3 regions of the Peribacillus sp. FSL R5-0717 genome follow, and region 3 is predicted to be linked to each of the others. Evidence: riboswitches for the same ligand, from Rfam matches in the RefSeq annotation. Region 3 holds a riboswitch; each other region holds the start of a gene.
What was found. Region 3 has a riboswitch for S-adenosylmethionine ahead of NYE65_RS00895 (bifunctional homocysteine S-methyltransferase/methylenetetrahydrofolate reductase). Riboswitches for the same ligand answer to the same signal wherever they lie in the genome.
Positions count from the first base shown of each region.

Region 1: another riboswitch for S-adenosylmethionine. It lies ahead of NYE65_RS18020 (methionine biosynthesis PLP-dependent protein); the one in region 3 lies ahead of NYE65_RS00895 (bifunctional homocysteine S-methyltransferase/methylenetetrahydrofolate reductase).
Region 2: another riboswitch for S-adenosylmethionine. It lies ahead of NYE65_RS09955 (5-methyltetrahydropteroyltriglutamate--homocysteine S-methyltransferase); the one in region 3 lies ahead of NYE65_RS00895 (bifunctional homocysteine S-methyltransferase/methylenetetrahydrofolate reductase).

Region 1 is NZ_JBBOOF010000001.1:3,736,242-3,742,335, forward strand. Features, by position in the region: gene NYE65_RS18005 (ABC transporter ATP-binding protein) at 1-1,200, shown strand, start outside; gene NYE65_RS18010 (type B 50S ribosomal protein L31) at 1,337-1,585, shown strand; gene metC (cystathionine beta-lyase) at 1,672-2,853, opposite strand; gene NYE65_RS18020 (methionine biosynthesis PLP-dependent protein) at 2,850-3,962, opposite strand; SAM riboswitch class I at 4,049-4,162, opposite strand; gene fumC (class II fumarate hydratase) at 4,489-5,871, shown strand; gene NYE65_RS18030 (hypothetical protein) at 5,981-6,094, shown strand, end outside.
Region 2 is NZ_JBBOOF010000001.1:2,036,195-2,042,288, reverse strand. Features, by position in the region: gene NYE65_RS09970 (amino acid permease) at 1-1,476, shown strand, start outside; gene NYE65_RS09965 (CaiB/BaiF CoA transferase family protein) at 1,719-2,819, shown strand; gene NYE65_RS09960 (membrane protein) at 3,083-3,607, shown strand; gene NYE65_RS09955 (5-methyltetrahydropteroyltriglutamate--homocysteine S-methyltransferase) at 3,750-4,853, opposite strand; SAM riboswitch class I at 4,935-5,036, opposite strand; gene NYE65_RS09950 (hypothetical protein) at 5,193-5,612, shown strand; gene NYE65_RS09945 (glycerol-3-phosphate responsive antiterminator) at 5,785-6,094, shown strand, end outside.
Region 3 is NZ_JBBOOF010000001.1:193,047-199,140, forward strand. Features, by position in the region: gene NYE65_RS00895 (bifunctional homocysteine S-methyltransferase/methylenetetrahydrofolate reductase) at 1-1,063, opposite strand, end outside; SAM riboswitch class I at 1,167-1,265, opposite strand; gene NYE65_RS00900 (MOSC domain-containing protein) at 1,377-2,027, opposite strand; gene ku (non-homologous end joining protein Ku) at 2,518-3,360, opposite strand; gene ligD (DNA ligase D) at 3,511-5,358, shown strand; gene dapF (diaminopimelate epimerase) at 5,911-6,094, opposite strand, start outside.

The DNA.
Region 1 (6,094 bases), 3.5 Mb from region 3:
TCGAAATATAATCACATCATTCGGGAACGGGTCAGCGATATTAATGGAATGATTAATGAATCCATTTCTGGTATGAGCATCATTCAGGCATTTGGACGTGAAAAGGAGACGAAGCAATCTTTTGAAAATCTGAACCGGGAGCATTTTTCCTATCAAAATAAAATGCTCCATTTGAATTCGTTGACGGGTGGAAACTTGATTGGCGTCATTAAGCTTTTGGCGCTGATGGCCTTCGTCTGGTATTTCGGCGGGATTTCCCTTACAGCGGGTTCGGCCATTTCCTTAGGGATGATGTATGCAATTGTTGATTTGATCAGCCGCCTGCTACATCCGCTTCACGGAATCGTCAATCAGTTCGCTAATCTTGAACAGGCGCTTGTTGCAGGGGAGAGGACGTTCAGCTTATTGGATGAGAAGGGATTGGCAGTCAGCGATGAAAACATATCCAGATACAAAGGAAACGTACAATTCGAAAATGTTTCTTTTGGTTATAAGGATAAAGAATATGTGTTAAGGGACATTTCCTTCTCCGCTAAACAGGGGGAAACGGTTGCTTTAGTTGGCCACACCGGTTCAGGAAAAAGCTCCATAATGAATTTATTATTCCGCTTTTATGACAGTAGTGAAGGACAGATCAAAATCGATGGCAGAAATATATTGGATATCCCCCATCAGACGCTTAGGGAGCATATGGGGATCGTCCTTCAGGACCCCTATTTATTTACTGGCACCATCGCCTCGAATATCAGTCTTAATCATAAAGGCATCACAAGGGAAATGGTTGAAAAAGCATTAAGAGATGTCGGGGGGGACAAAGTGCTGAAGCATCTTCCTTTAGGGCTTGACGAGCCCGTGATCGAAAAAGGCGGAACGCTGTCTTCCGGACAGCGTCAGCTAATCTCTTTTGCCCGTGCCCTTGCATTCAATCCGGCCATATTGATCTTGGATGAAGCGACAGCAAGCATCGACACCGAAACCGAGGCAATTATCCAGGAGGGTATGGAAGTGCTGAAAAAAGGGAGAACGACCTTCATCATTGCCCATAGGCTTTCCACGATAAAAAATGCCGACCAAATTCTTGTACTGGAAAAAGGGCGGATTGCAGAGCAAGGTACACATGAAGAATTAATGGAACTGAAAGGGAAGTACTATCAAATGTATGAACTGCAGGCAGGTCCGCATAAAGGCATGGCTGGCTGAACACAATGGAATAAGGGTAGATCATCTAGATTAAACTATAATGAAGGTACCGACTTTTGGTACCTTCAAGTATAATGGCTGATAATAGTAATCATTACGTTTAAGATATACCTATACTGACGATGAGGTGATAATAGTGAAACAAGAAATTCATCCCGATTATCAACAAGTGGTATTTATGGATACCAACAGTGGGTATAAATTTTTGACAGGCTCCACTAAGACATCCAATGAAACAATCGTTTGGGAAGACGGCCAAACATATCCTTTATTAAAAGTGGAAATCAGCTCGGATACGCACCCTTATTATACAGGAAAGCAGAAGTTTGCTGAAAAAGGCGGACGGGTGGATCGCTTCCTGGATAAATATAATATGAAGAAATGAGAGTTAGGCCATCGGGAAATCGATGGTCTTCTTTTATTGATGGAATAAAAAAGGTGCCCATAAATATGAGGCACCCACTACTTTAATCATTTTGCAGCAATTGCTTCCCCTTTGGCAATATTGACGAGGGCAGCTTCGAAGTCCTTGATTAAATCGTCCGGATTTTCCAGTCCGACAGAGAGGCGGAGCAAGCTATTCGTGATGCCTCGCTTTTCCCTTTCATCAGCAGGCATGGCCGCATGGGACATTTTGGCCGGGTAGGATAATATGGATTCTACCGCTCCCAGGCTTACGGCAAAAACAGGGAGCTCGACAGTGTTCACGAAGGAACGGAAGATTTCCTCACTTTCCAATTCAAATGAAAGGACCGCCCCTGCTCCGAGTGACTGGCCTTTCTGGATGGCGTGCTGTGGATGATCGGCTAGGCCGGGATAATACACTTTTTTCACCAAGGGCTGCTCCTTTAAGTAGGCTGCAATCTTTTCGGCCCCTTTTTGTGAATGTTCCATTCTAACTGACAAGGTTTTCAAGCCTCTCATTACGAGCCAGGCATCCTGAACACCAAGGACCGCTCCAAAGGAGTTTTGAAGCGAACCGAGTCTTGCCGCCAATTCCGGATCTTTCACGACCGCAAGCCCAGCTACCACATCACTATGTCCGGATAAAAACTTCGTCGCGCTATGAAGGACAACATCAGCGCCCAAATTCAGCGGTTTTTGCAATGCGGGCGTCAAGAATGTATTATCAACAAAGCTTAAGGCACCGGCTTTTTTTGCGATATCACATATAGCTTGAATATCGGTCACTTTAAGTAAAGGATTTGAAGGCGTTTCAATGTATATGGCCCTGGTATTTGGCTGAACCGCCGCTTTGACACTTTCAAGGTCCGTCATGTCAACGAAGGTATGCTCAATATTGAAACGGTTCAAAACGCTTGTGACCATCCTGAACGTTCCGCCATACACATCTTCGGAAATGACGATATGATCCCCGGCAGACAATAGCAGGAAGGCTGTTGAAATGGCAGCCATACCTGATGAAAAGGCAAAGCCGTGAGTGCCTTCCTCAAGTTCGGCAATGATGTCTTCAAGTGCCTCGCGGGTTGGGTTCCCGCTTCTGCTGTAGTCATATTTGCCGAATTGATCGACATCGGATTGATGGAAAGTCGATGCATGCTGGATGGGGACGCTCACACCGCCCGTTGCCGGATCGAATTTATGTTGATTATGAAGTAATTTTGTTTCAAAGCTAAAATCATGATCTGTCATCGTAGTGCCTCCCTTTTTACATGTGCGAATGCTTGCTGCAAGTCACCAATCAAATCGTCGCTATCCTCGATGCCAACGGAGAAGCGGAGCAGTCGATTACAAACACCGTTTGCCGTTCTGACCTCAAGCGGTATATCGGCATGTGTTTGTGTGGCAGGATAGGTGATGAAGCTTTCAACCCCTCCCAGGCTTTCTGCAAAGGAAATTAATGAGAGCGATTGTAAAAATGGGTTGACCGCCGCTTCATCAATGATGCGGAAAGAAATCATGCCGCCTCGGCCTGGATACAATACGTCCGTAACACAATCATGCTCCGATAAGTAATCTACAAGTATCTTGGCATTCTTTTCATGCCGCTCCATCCGCAATGCCAGGGTTTTCATTCCGCGCATCAACAGCCAAGAATCAAATGGGCTCAAGACAGCTCCAGTGCCATTATGATGGAAGGCAAGTGCATCACATAATTCAGCGCCGCTAGCAACGATCAGTCCGGCGAGCACATCATTATGACCACCGAGATACTTGGTTGCACTGTGGATCACAATATCAGCTCCAAGCAAGATGGGTTGTTGAATAAGAGGCGTGTAAAAAGTGTTATCAACGATTAGCAATAAATTATATCGTTTAGCCAATGCGGCAACGGCGCTAATATCCGTTTGCTGCATAAGAGGGTTAGTGGGAGTTTCGATGAAGATGGCTTTCGTGTGAGGAGTGATGGCTTTTTCGATATCCTCCAAACAACAAGTGTTTACATAGTCACACTGCAATCCCCATTTTTTAAAACCTTGTTCTAACAGCCGATATGTACCGCCATAAAGATCTTCACTGACAATCCACGCATCCCCGGATTTAAAAAGGGCGAGTATAGTGGAGATGGCGGCCATTCCTGAACTGCAGGCATAGCCTTGGTCTCCTTTTTCCAGATCGGCGATGGATCGCTCCAATAGCTGGCGGGTAGGGTTACCTGTCCTTGTATAGTCGAATCCCGTCGATTGACCGATTCCTTCGTGGCGAAAAGCTGTTGAAAAGTATACCGGCGGATTGACTGTTCCTGTCGCCGTTTCACTGCGATTTCCTAATTGAGCAAGATATGTTTCAGGTTTATACATGGTTTTCACTGCTCCTTTGAGTTAAATAAAATAAAAAAAAGTCTTCTTTAAGAAGAAGACTTTGATTAAGTAGGGACGAGTCATTCTTCTTATCTTCCAAGTTCATAAACTTGTGGAATTAGCACCTTTTCATTGGTTTGAAACAAATGAAGGTTGCTGAGGTGTCATCGGGCCATTCCCTCTACCTCTCTCGATAAGAGTTTAGATTATTCAATTTCTTTTGAATTTACTATATATACAAAACACTGTCAAGGACATTTTGGGGGTGATGATGTGTTGGTGTTCATGGCCAGGTCAATTGAAGCCTAGCGGTGCCTACACTTTATGTGTCAAAAAAGAATATCCAAATTTTCATCTAAATATGAATGGCCTAGGATTTTTCAGAAATATGGAAAGGGTCAGCGGGATATTTTTGCTTTAAAATAATAAAGTTTGTACAATGTATGGAGAGAAAGAATAATCCGACATTATTCATTTCATATGCAAAAATTTTTCAATGAATAGTGCAAACTTAGGAGGAGAACACATGGAATACAGAATCGAACGTGATACGATGGGTGAAGTGAAAGTTCCTGCTGATAAATATTGGGGAGCACAAACTGAGAGAAGCCGTAACAATTTCAAAATCGGTAACGAAAAAATGCCGATTGAATTGGTTCGTGCATTTGCATACGTTAAACAAGCTGCTGCAAAGGTGAACTATGATCTTGGCGATCTTTCCGAAGTTAAAAAGAACGCCATCGTCAAGATTTGCGGCGAAATCCTTGAAGGTACGCTTGATGAACATTTCCCGCTTGTAGTTTGGCAAACGGGAAGCGGTACGCAAAGTAATATGAATGTGAATGAAGTGGTCGCTAACAAAGGGAATGAATGGTTAAAAGAAAATGGTGAATCGGAAATCCTTCACCCGAATGATGATGTTAACAAGGCACAAAGCTCAAATGATACTTTCCCGACTGCCATGCATATTGCAGCCTTTATGGAAGTCGCAGAAAAATTGGTTCCTGCCATCAAAGCACTTCGTGATACATTCGATACAAAAGAAAAAGAATTTTGGGATGTCGTGAAAATCGGCCGGACACATCTTCAAGATGCTACACCCTTAACATTAGGACAAGAAATTTCCGGTTGGAAAGCGATGCTCGATAAAGACTTGGCGATGATTGAGGAAAGCAGCCAAAAACTATTGAACCTTGCTCTAGGCGGAACGGCTGTAGGAACCGGAATCAATACAAAGAAAGAATTCCCGGGACTTTCTGCCAAACAAATTGCAGCGGATACAGGATATCCTTTTGTCACATCTGATAATAAATTCCATGCATTGACTAGCCATAACGAAATCGTCTACGCACACGGTGCTTTGAAAGCATTGGCGGCAGATTTAATGAAAATTGCGAACGATGTCAGATGGCTTGCAAGTGGACCGAGAAGCGGAATCGGAGAAATTGCCATTCCGGAAAACGAGCCAGGCAGCTCCATCATGCCAGGTAAAGTCAATCCGACCCAAAGTGAAGCGCTTACCATGATTGCGACACAAATCGTGGGTAACGATGCTACAATTGGCTTTGCAGCAAGCCAAGGTAACTTTGAATTGAATGTATTCAAACCAGTCATCATCTATAACTTCCTGCAAACGGTCAAATTATTGACGGAAGGCATTCATTCCTTCAACGATAATTGTGCGGTTGGCATCACTGCAAATGAAGATAAGATCAAAGAAAATGTAGAGCGTTCCCTTATGCTGGTAACAGCATTGAACCCGCATATCGGTTATGAAAAAGCAGCCAAGATCGCCAAAACTGCCTTCAAGGACAACTCCACGTTAAAAGAAGCGGCATTGAAACTGGAGTTCCTGACGGAAGATGAATTCAAAGCATGGGTCGATCCTGCTAACATGGTTAATAAATAATTGGATGGAAACACCCTCCCTCTAGCATTAGGGAGGGTGTTTCCATGTGTTAAAATACTGGAATCGACAAATACTGAAATCATAAGTATCTGGAACAGGAGGAAAAACAATGTCTATATGCCCGCTTTGCAACGGTCTAAGAAAAATTCATGTGGATTGCCCGGAATGCGGCAGCGAACTTGAGGATAAAGGGAAATTCATGGATTATGCTGATGATTACAGT
Region 2 (6,094 bases), 1.8 Mb from region 3:
CCAAAACAAGAAAATGACATCTTGCATCCTCCAAAGCAAGAAGAACAAGGGTTAAAGCGCGGTTTGAAATCCCGCCATTTAACGATGATTTCCATTGGAGGGGCTATTGGTACCGGGCTGTTCCTCAGCAGCGGTGCAGCCATTCATACAGCTGGGCCAGGCGGGGCATTACTTGCTTATGCCTTAGTTGGGGCAATGGTGTACTTCGTGATGACGAGCTTAGGGGAATTGGCGGCCTTTATGCCGACAAGCGGCTCTTTCAGTACCTATGGATCGAAATTCGTCGATCCGGCATTTGGTTTTGCCTTAGGATGGACGTATTGGTTCAATTGGTCGATGACGATAGCCGCAGAGTTGGCAGCCTCGACAATGATCATGAAATTCTGGTTTCCGAATAGTCCATCATTGTTATGGAGTTCATCATTCTTGGTGCTCATTTTCCTATTGAACTATTTATCCGTAAAAGGATATGGTGAAGGGGAATACTGGTTTTCCTTCATAAAAGTAACCGCCATCGTTATTTTTATTATCGTCGGGCTGCTAATGATCGTCGGCATTATGGGCGGCGAAGCGGTAGGCTTTAAAAACTTCACCGTCGATGACGCTCCTTTCCCGGGCGGGTTCATGGGTGTCTTCATCGTTTTCATAGCGGCTGGCTTTTCTTTTCAAGGTACCGAAATTGTCGGTGTGGCTGCCGGGGAAAGTGAAGATCCTGCACGGAATATACCGAAGGCCATTAAAAGTGTCTTCTGGAGGATCTTGCTCTTTTACGTATTGGCAATCTTCGTAATTGGACTGCTTATCCCTTATACGAACTCGAGTTTGCAAGGTGATAACGTCATGGTAAGTCCATTCACGCTCATTTTTGAAAAAGCTGGAGTGGCCTTTGCCGCTTCGCTTATGAATGCCGTCATTTTAACAGCGGTATTATCTGCAGGTAACTCTAGTCTATATGCATCTACCCGTATGCTATATTCAATGGCAAAAGATGGGCAAGCACCGCGTATTTTTGCAAAACTTAATAAACGCGGCGTACCGGTTGCAGGCATGATTTTGACATGCTCCATCGGCATGCTGGCCTTTTTAGCCTCCATATTCGGCGATGGTAAAGTGTATATTTGGTTAATGAATGCCATCGGAATTACAGGATTCATCTTTTGGCTCGGCATTTCCATCAGCCATTACCGTTTCCGGAAAGCGTTCATCGCTCAAGGCCATTCATTGGAGAAGCTGCCATATAAGGCATTATGGTTCCCGATCGGACCGATTTTTGCCATTTTAATCGGCATGATCGTCATCCTGTCCCAAAATATCCAAGCCTTTTTCTCAGACCATATCGATTGGGGCAGTGTTGTAGCTGCATACTTAGGGATTCCGCTTTTCCTTGGTCTATGGCTTGGCTATAAATTTATAAGAAAAACTAAATTCGTTAAACTTGATGAAGTCGAATTTGACTTTGACAAAAAATATGAATGAACAAGCTTAAAGTAAAAGCAGCCGGACAATATGTTTTAAATTGTCCGGCTTTTACTTGTTTTCTATAGGCTCATTATCAAAAGCCGGGAAGCTGATTCCTGGTTTTTTATTTTTATTAATTGGGAATTTATACAAATGTTATGGAGGGTGTTATATGATAATCGTAAACTCAGCTAAATTGCATGTACGGAACGACTGGAAGGCTTTTACTATTTTCAAGGGAAAGGGAAGGTGCACGGCTGATGACCTTATTGACTCATTTAAAAGTATTGGACTTTTCAACGTTACTGCCAGGTCCATTTGCCACTTTGATGCTAGCGGATTTAGGAGCGGATGTTTTGAAGGTGGAGAGGCCGGGGACAAAGGATTCATGGGGTGTGAACCAATATCTTAACAGATCGAAGAAGTCGATTACACTGGATTTAAAACAATCCGAGTCTATCGAATCCATAAGAAACCTAGTGACGGAATACGATATCATCATTGAACAATTCCGTCCAGGTGTCATGGAACGTCTGGGTCTGGGGTATGAGGCATTAAAATCGATCAACCCGAAGCTGATTTACTGTTCCATCACGGGCTACGGCCAGACTGGTCCCTATAAAGACCGACCGGGACATGATATCAATTATATTTCGATAGCAGGCTTATCAGGCTATTCTGGTACGAAAAAGGACGGCCCGGCAAAAAACGGAACCCAAATAGCAGATCTTGCCGGAGGCTCATTGCATGCTGTCATCGGAATATTATCTGCAGTCATACACAGGGAAAGAACAGGATTCGGCCAAGCCATCGACATCAGCATGACCGACTGCAGTTTTGCCTTGAATGCCATATCCGCACATCTGAATTTACAAGGTGGCCTTGAACTTGAACCAGAAAAACTGATGCTGAACGGAGGGTCTTTTTATGACTTTTACGAAACGAAAGATGGACGCTATTTTTCAGTAGGCAGCCTTGAGCCCCCTTTCCGAAAAGCATTATGTGAAGCGATTGGTGCACCCGGATTATATGAGCTGAGCATGAAAAGCGATGAAGAAAGCGGAATCAGGTTTAAAACGGCCGTCCGGCTGGCTTTCCTTGAAAGAGATTTTCATGAATGGCAGGAGATATTCGCTGAATTCGAGGCCTGCGCAGAACCAGTGCTGACTTTCACCGAAGCGGCTGAGCATCCCCAATTGAAGGAGAGGGGAATGATCGTCGAGGTACCTGACGGAAAAGGGAATGTCCAGAGGCAAATCGCCTGCCCGATCAAAACATCGGTTTTCACCCCTGGATATAAACATGCAGGCTTGGAGCCAGGACAAAACAACGCAGAAATCCTTCGCACCCCCAATCGCTAAATAAAGATGTAAAGGCTATCGCTTTTCCGAGGTTTTTGGAAGGTGATAGCCTGTTTTTTTTGAATGCCGGAAAAAGCAGGGGGAGGGTCGATATGATCGTTCGAAGGTCGAAGTAAAGCGGAAGGAGAACAATTATCCTCTTATCATTTGTGGAAAGCAACATATTACCACTGTGAAAATTTACTAGTTATAACCAGTGTGGGCAGGGTATCAGAGTAGCATCCTGGTAAGAAAATCGCTGGTAAGGAGGGGGTTAGTTAAATATGTTTGGTCTCTCTGATATCATTAAATTTCTATTTTCCTTTTTTTTGATCATGCCGATCGTTACACTGATACATTTGAGCGGGCATATTTTCTTTGTTACGATCTTTGGGGGATCAGAAAAGAAAATCTTGATCGGGTGTGGTAATAAGCTTTTCGCCTTTCGGAACATAGAGGTGAGGAAATATTATTTTTGGAATGGGACTTGCGAGTTCAAGGGTTTGAAACATGATAATCGATTGACGAATACCCTGATCTATTTAGGGGGGGCTATCTTTAATTTAATCAGCATGCTGATCATATATAGCTTAGTGTATCAGAATATCCTGGACAGCTCGGTAATCTGGTATCAATTTATCTATTTTTCTTTTTATATTATGTTTTTCTCCCTGTTTCCGATGTATTTCTCGGACGGATCGCCTAGTGATGGGAAGGCTGCTGAATTGGCCTTGAGGAACAAGCTGGAAGATAGGGTGACGGATGATATATTCGTGAAGAAAATGGAGGATGATGATAGCTGCAAGTAAAAAGGGAACGTCCAGATGGCCGTTCTTTTTTGTTTGCTTTCAGTTTTAGGGTTTTAAGTATAAACCTAATCGGCACGCTTATATTGAAGCCGATTAGGTTGTTCGAATCCTGTAAATAAGTTTTAAAGTCTCCGTAAAATAATCATTCCCATACTTCTTTCGCAACATCAACGACGAATTTCAGCTTTTCCCATTGCTGTGCCTCGGTTAGCTTGGTGCCGTGATGTGTAGAGGCGAAGCCGCATTGAGGGCTTAAGCATAATTGTTCGAGCGGAACGAATTGCGATGCTTCTTTAATGCGTGCCTTAACAGCTTCCTTGTCCTCGATTTCTCCATTTTTTGAAGTGACGACACCCAGTACGACCCGTGCACCGCCATTTGGAATGTATTCCAATGGTTTGAAATCCCCTGAGCGTTGATCATCATATTCCAAGAAGAATCCATCCACTTTTTCTTTTGCCAATAAAGTTGGGGCGATACGGGCATAGCTTCCTTCAAACGCCCATGTCGACTGGTAGTTTCCGCGACATAGATGGGTAGTGACGATAAGGTCTTCTGGTTTGCCTTCCAATGCGCCATTAATGACTCGAAGTGCAAGATCAATTAATTGTTCCCTCGTATATTTTCCATCTTTGAACTGGAAATCCGGAGCTGAAAGTCTGGCAATATATACATCATCCAATTGAAGATAACGCACACCTGCTTCATAAAAGGCTTTCAAAGCATGCTGATAGGCGTTGATGATATCATTTGCATAGTCTTCAATATCAGGGTAGACGTCTTCATTATGAATGCCTGCAGCAAATAATTGATTCGGACTGGGGATTGTTTGCTTGGCAACGGCACGTCCGTTCACGATTTTGTTCAATTCAATGAAATCACGAATGAAGGGATGTTCAGGGTTGAATGAAACCTTCCCGGTATTGCGAACATTATATCTCTCTGTTTCGACACCATCGAATGTGAGGCCTTTTTCAGTTACATATCCCTCGATGCCATTTAAATGTTCGAGGAAGTCAAAGTGCCACCATGTTCGTCTGAATTCACCGTCCGTAACGGCCTCTAAACCAACTTCGATTTGTTTATCGACGATCCGATTGATTTCTTCAGTTTCAATTTCACGAAGCCGCTCAGCTGAAATGGTACCTTCCTTAAAGTCCTTCCTGGCAATATGTAAACGTTCCGGTCTTAATAAACTTCCGACGTGGTCCGCCCTGAATGGTGCTTTCGTTAATGTGATTGACATGTTGATTCCTTCTTTCCTTTTAAAAATAAAAAACCTCTTCTTAAAAATAAGAAGAGGTGTTGGCAACAAAGCTATATACTCTTCTTATCTTCAAGTTTTTACACTTCTGGAATTAGCACAGTACAAGATCAGTCTGTTGCTGAGGCATCAAAGGGCCAGTCCCTCCACCTCTCTGGATAAGAGTTGTCTATTAAATTAACTATGACTATACAGGTAGTTTTTATGAAGGTCAAGGGGTGGAGCTGGAATATTTTGAATATACCGTTTATTAATCCGGGCTGGAATGTTAACGGCATCAGGGAATCCGGCATATGCTTTGAGTGGGGAGGGAATGCAAGGATGAGTCCATTCAAAAATGGCATACCGATTACGGTAACTGAAGCCATGATAGAGAGAATCATAAAAATGAAATCATCTGGTCAGGAGATTAAAGTCGAAATTACGCCAAGTCATATTGTGCTTTCCGGAACGATGGAAGTGAAAAAAATGATGTTTAAGAAAAACGTGGCTTTCCGGATTACATTAAAACCGATTCATGTGGAAAAAAGAACGATTTCATTTGAATTAGTCGAAATGGAACCCATTGACAGGAATTTCATCAACCAAAGGATATTTAACAGACCGCCATTTTTTGAATATGAAAAAAGAGCGATCAAAATGAATGTTAATGCTTGGAGCATCGTGAGAAAAATTCCCATTGGCACAATTAAATCGTATGAACTCGTCGAAGGTGCATTGAAAATGAAACTCTCTTTATGATTCAAGGGGATATTTTACATATATCCTTTGCCGCAATCTATAAAGGGTGTGAAAGGTATGATAGTGTTAAGGTTACATGGTTCATGAAAAAATGTGTTTGATAAATCAAGTTCTTTAAAATATACTAAATGACTTGAAGTTTTGAGTTTTTCTGGTAATGAGGAGGATAATGATGGATCAGAAGATTTTGCCTGCTTCAGCAAGTATGAAGGATTTTGAAAGATTTCTAGAAAGTTCCTATGAAATAGGTGTGTTTCTTGATTTGCATATCTCACAATTGAAAAATGTAAGTATGATGGCCAAGCAGCATAATAAGAAAATGATTTATCATGTCGATTTGATCCATGGCATAAGAAGTGATGAGTACGCGACAGAATTCATTTGTCAGGAATATAACCCCTATGGGCTGATTTCGACTAAATCAAGCGTTATATTGAAGGCGAAGCAAAAGGGGGTCATTGCCATCCAGCGAATCTTTTTAA
Region 3 (6,094 bases):
CCGCTAATGTAATGGAATCGACCCCTGCTTTTTTCAAAACCTCAGCACCTGTCATGAAACTCTCTATCCCTAGCTTTTTCGGTGGATCAAGCTCAACAAGAATCGTCCGTTCCGTTTTGGCCTTTTCGTAAAGGGGAAGTTCCAATTCCCTATCGTTCACCTCAATTACTTCTATTTCACGGGATTTCGTAAATTTCTCTTTCACGGGAGCCAAACTTCCAATTGCATGCTTTACAGCTTGAATATGCAGTGGAGTCGTTCCACAGCACCCTCCTATGATCGCGGCGCCTTGCTCACGAAGTTCCAGGGCACTAGAACCAAAATATTCCGGGACAGCTTTATAAACGAGCCTCCCATCGACATAATCAGGCAGGCTGGCGTTAGGGTAAATGGCAATCGATGCTTGCTTTGGCAAACTCACTTCTTCCAAGGCCCGAATCATATGATGTGGTCCAAGGCGGCAATTCACACCAACCACATCGGCACCCAATTGCTCGAGTTTTTGAAAGGCTTCATTTAAATGGATTCCATTTTGAAGATTACCCAGTTCATGCATCGAGACATTTGCGATAATCGGCAGTCCGGTTTCATTTTTAACGATTTGCAGGACGGTTTCCAGTTCTTCCAGGTCATAAAATGTTTCCAGGAGAATCCCATCAGGATTTTCCATCAACAGACTGTATAGCTGTTCACGAAAACCCCGTTTTATCTCTTCCATGCTTAAATCCGATTTCCTGATACTCCGCTGTGCCCCTATGGTGCCGAAGACGTATGCCTTACCTTTTGCCGCTTTTTTAGCAAGAATGACTCCCTGGCGATTGATTCTGCTCACTTCATCTTCAAGTCCATACCGCTTCAATTTATTGAAATTGGCTCCGTATGTATTCGATTGAAGGATATCTGCACCAGCTTCCAGATAGGCTCGATGGATGGACTCTATTTGATCTGGGTTCGTGCAGTTTAATTCCTCATAACATTGATCAATGCCATTAGAGTAAAGCAAGGTCCCCATTGCCCCTTCCCCAACCAGCATTCTTTCTTTTAATTCTTTACGAAAATTCATCATTACACCCTCTCTCAAAAACAATCCTGTTTTTGTCGTATTCTATGAGTATGAGAGAAAAGGAAAAAAAACCTTCTCAAAGAAGAAGGTTTTTGAAACATTCTCCTCATCTATCAAGCTCTGCTTGCTGGATTTAGCACCTTTGCGTAAGCTGGTTGCTGAGGTTTCTTCGGGCCAGTCCCTCCACCTCTCTCGATAAGATCCATTTATATAATTTTCATAAGATTTCAAAATTTGATTATATTTAATTTACATTAATAGTCTGTCAATTTCAATACCTGATCGACATTTTTTTCACTTTTGCAAAAATCATTCAATCCTTTGCTGCTTGAACCCTCTTCAAGATCCTTTGTTTCCAGTCTTCCGCTAACGAGTCTAGTGTAAGTAAAGCCTTAGCACCTTCAAGCCCATCCCGTTTATGAAGGATGACCTCTGCTGCGTAATGGACAGAAATTTTTTCTTGTAGACGGTCTATCAGCTCAATCTCGTTTTGTTTATTTATCGTTCCTTCTTGAAGTACTCTTGCAAAATAACCAGTGTAACTCGTTTTCAGTACGTGTTCCAAAAACTTAGGTTCTTGATTGAAGAGGGAAATGGTCGAACAAGGTATCCTCCCTTGGTTAATTTGAACAATCACATCGCCTATTTGATAAATATCGCCGATATACGTTGTTTCTTCCTTCATCCCCGCTATAGTTAAATTTTCACCGAATGCAGGGATATCCAGCTTTTTAGAGAATTTTTCATTCCATAATGAATAATGCTCAAATGGGTAAAAGCACAAAGCCCGATCAGGACCTCCATGGAACTTTACATTACCGACACCATCACCGATTATGCCAGCTTTAGTCACTTTCAAATTATCCTGTGCTTGTTTATCCATGGCTGAAAAGATATCGATATTCGAAAAAATTTCATGTTTCGGCTTCCCCGCATGTAGTGATTCGATTTTTCCATTTTCCATTTTGCATCTTCCATTCATATTAAATTTATATCGTTCTATATGTATAAATTATACTAAAAATCCATTTTATTCAGTACCTTTTTATATGTATATGAAATGAAAAAGCCATATGCGGCGTTAATGGGCTAAATATCATTGATTTCCAGAAAAATTCATAGGTTAGTTTCAGTAATTTAGTTGCTATTTCAGAATTAAATATGGTAGAATATGAACACAATATATAGTCGAAAACTACAACCGTTCGCCTATATGTTGATTTTCACGATTGAATTCCTCATTGTCGCTCTTTAGGGAGCGAATTTTTTTTGCTTTCGTTAATATCCACTAATTCCCTGTAATTCCATTCACTTTCTCGCATCGTGATCGACTCACCTATTTGTACTTTCCTCCCCTCTTTATCAAGACCTTTTCATCTTATTAGAAGCCTGATTCCTTGCAAAAACAAGCAGAAAGCCGAGCGACATCATCCGTCTTCCGCTCAGCTTCCTGTTTACGCTTGTTTCTTTTTTTTCGGTGCCGCTTTCTTCCGGGTCGTCTTTTTCTTTTCCGGTTCATCATGTTTTGTACGGTCTATGGATGCTTGTAATGCCTCCATTAAATCAGTTACATTGTTGGAAACTGGTTCTTTTGTTTTCGCTGTAATCGTCGTCTGTCCCGTTTTCTTCGATTCAATCAATTCTAGTAACGCGGTTCGATAGTCATCGGTGTACTTTGTCGGATCGAAAGTAGTCGTTAATTGATCTATCAATAATACGGCAGTATCGATTTCTTTTTTTACAATGGTATCATTGGCAGGGATATTCGGAACATCCGCTGTGGAGCGGACTTCATCCGGATAATGAATCGTTTCCATAACCAAGGTATTATCAACGACTCGGATTACCGCCATTTGTTCTTTGGAGCGAATGATGATTTTTGCCAACCCCACCTTATTCGATTCCTTGAGGGCCTGCCTCAAAAGGGAATAGGCTTTTATCCCCCCGTCATTTGGGGACATGTAATAACTCCGGTTAAAATAAATGGGATCTATTTCTTCAATTTTAACGAAATCCACGATTTCCACGGCTTTTTCTTCGTTTTGTTTTTTCAGTTGTTCTAGTTCATTGTCTTCCAATACAACAAACTTTCCCTTTGTATACTCAAAAGCGCGGACTATATCATCCTTCCCCACTTCTTTCTCGCATACTGGACAAACCTTTTCGTATTTAATCGGTGTATGACATTCCTTATGCAACGTCCTTAAAGATATATCCTTATCCTCCGTTGCAGCATGAAGTTTGATCGGAATGTTCACCAAACCGAATGATATGCTCCCCTTCCACATCGTATGCATATTCGTCACCTCATAACTTATTTTTGATGAGAAGAACAATTTTATTATTCCCCTTTGTTCAAAAAAAACCGAAAAAACAATTGCCAACTCTAACACTTCGTTTTTTTGGCAAAATAATGTTATCAATTATTTGCGGAGGTAAATACAAAAATGAAACCGATGCTGCCTACCTATTACCCTGAAGCCCCCAACTCCAAGGATTGGCGTTATGAAGTCAAATATGACGGCTTTAGGGCTATTTTAACGATAGACTCCGATACCATAAGCATTTCGAGTCGGAATGAAAAGGAATTATCACCTCAATTCCCAGAAATCATCGCTTTCATCAAAGACCTGGACCTGGAAGAGTATCTCCCGCTTCAGTTAGATGGAGAATTGGTCTGGCTTACGAATCAGGCGAAAGCGGACTTTTTTCAAATACAGTGGCGAGGACGCCTTGGGAAACAATCCTTAATTTCAGAAAATGCCCGTTTTTCCCCATGTCGATTTATAGCGTTTGACCTGCTTCGCATCAGCGGAAAAGACGTAGCAGCTAAACCAATGGTGGAACGAAGGGAATTGATGTTGAATATGGGGGGAAAACTCGGTCTTCCTATGCCTCCTGATCCCAACGATAAGGCTTTGATACAATTAATAGAGAGTTTTGACGTTTTAGATATTGCCTTGAATAAGGTCACCTTGTTAGATGGCGAAGGGATTGTCGCCAAGGAAATTCGGGGTGCTTGGCAAGAAGGAAGACGTACTACATCTTGGATTAAGGTGAAAAATTGGAAGACCGTTTCTTGTTTCATCACAGCATTGCACAAAGAAAATGGCTACGTGTCCCTCGCAGTTTTCAAAGAAGGTGCCGTAACGAAAATCGGGAGTGTCAAAAATGGACTGAGTGCTCGAGATAAAAGTATATTGCATCAATTGATCAAGCAAAATGCATCAGATGAAGACGCACAATTTTTTTATATCCATCCATCCATTTGCATTGAAGTTCAATTCTTGCACGTATATGAGGAAAATGAATTGCGTGAACCTCAGTTTTCGCAGTGGCTTTTACAAACTTCTCCCGACGAATGTACCTGGGAGAAATTCGTGCTAGGCCAATATACATTTCCAGATACTGTACTAATAACTTCCAGGGATAAACCGCTTTGGAAAACAGAAGGTAAACAGGTGGTAAAAGTAGAATATCTTCATTATTTACGGGAGGTTTCAGCTTTCTTCTTACCCTTCTTGAAGGATAAGCTTCTTACAACGATCCGCTATCCTCATGGAACTTTGGATAAAGAAAGATTTTTCCAAAAAAACAAACCTGATTATGCGCCGGACTTTATAAAAACGTTCATGGATGAGGATATCGAGTATATGCTGTGTAACGACATTGAAACTCTCCTTTGGTTTGGTAATCAACTTGCATTGGAATTTCATGCCCCATTTCAGAAAGCCGGTAAAACAAGACCCGACGAAATCGTCCTGGACTTGGATCCTCCTTCCATCGAATATTTCTCTCTTGCGGTAAAGGCTGCACAGGAAATAAAAAAGGTGATGGAATCATTAAGGATTAAAGCTTTTGTAAAAACTTCAGGTAACAAAGGACTGCAAATTCACATCCCTCTGCCTGAAGACAGATTTACTTATCAGGAGACACGCATATTCACTGACTTTCTAGGTGATTATTTAACAAGTTCCAATCCGAATGATTTTACAACGGAAAGAATGAAAATAAATCGGCATAATCGACTTTACTTGGACTTTGTGCAGCATAGTGAAGGAAAAACCATCATTCTTCCTTATTCCCCACGGGGAAATTCTTTCGCTGGTGTGGCTACACCTTTGTTTTGGGAGGAAGTGAACGAAAGTCTCCAGTTAAAGGACCTTACGATTGAAACCATACCAAACAGAATAAAAAGGGACGGGTGTGCGTTTATGGATTACCGACTGGTAGATAATGGACCAGCCTTTTTGGAAGTATTGTCGTTCCTAAAACAAAAAAAGACCAATAACTAATTGGTAAGATGGAAAGTTGCTCTAGAAACGCGCTTTCCGCGGGCGGTTTTTGCTTTCATGCAGCATGGCAGACAGTCGAGCGGTTAGGGAGCGGACTTCTGAAATTAACTCGAACATTTTTTTGAAGGTTAGTAATTCTGATCGTTGATTTCCACTCCAGGCACTCGCTTTCCGGGGGCGGTCCGCCCTCGGCGCTCTTGCGCCTGTGGGGCCTCCCTTGGACTCGCTTTTCCCGCAGGAGTCTTGCGCCTTCCGTTCCAATCAACTTAGTGTATTAAAAGAAAAAACTGCTGGCTCGTCTTATTCCCAATCCTATTTAAGACTAGTTTATCCTGCAGTTTTTTCCTGTAATCCTTAATGGATGGAAGAAATTTGCGACACTCCTGCCGAATAACTGGCTAGTCGAGACCCCACAGGCTCTTGAGCCGAGGAGGCTTGGCAGACAGTCGGCGGAAAGTGAACGGATCTCTGAAATCAACTGAAATTTTTTCAAATAAGAAAACTGCAGGAAAACTCGCTTTTTTCGAGTGCCCCTGCAGTTTAAAAATTTCATTATAATTTTGTTCTCAAATAACTTTGCACTTCATCCTGCAGCTTGGCATATAAGCTTGTTTCCAATTCAAAATCCTCTTTTTCAAGCATTTCAAATTTTTCAGGCTGATCTAAGTCCATTTCAATCGATACTTTGAATTCATAGGTTGCATTCCCGATTAAATCAATTGAATACGTTTGGCTT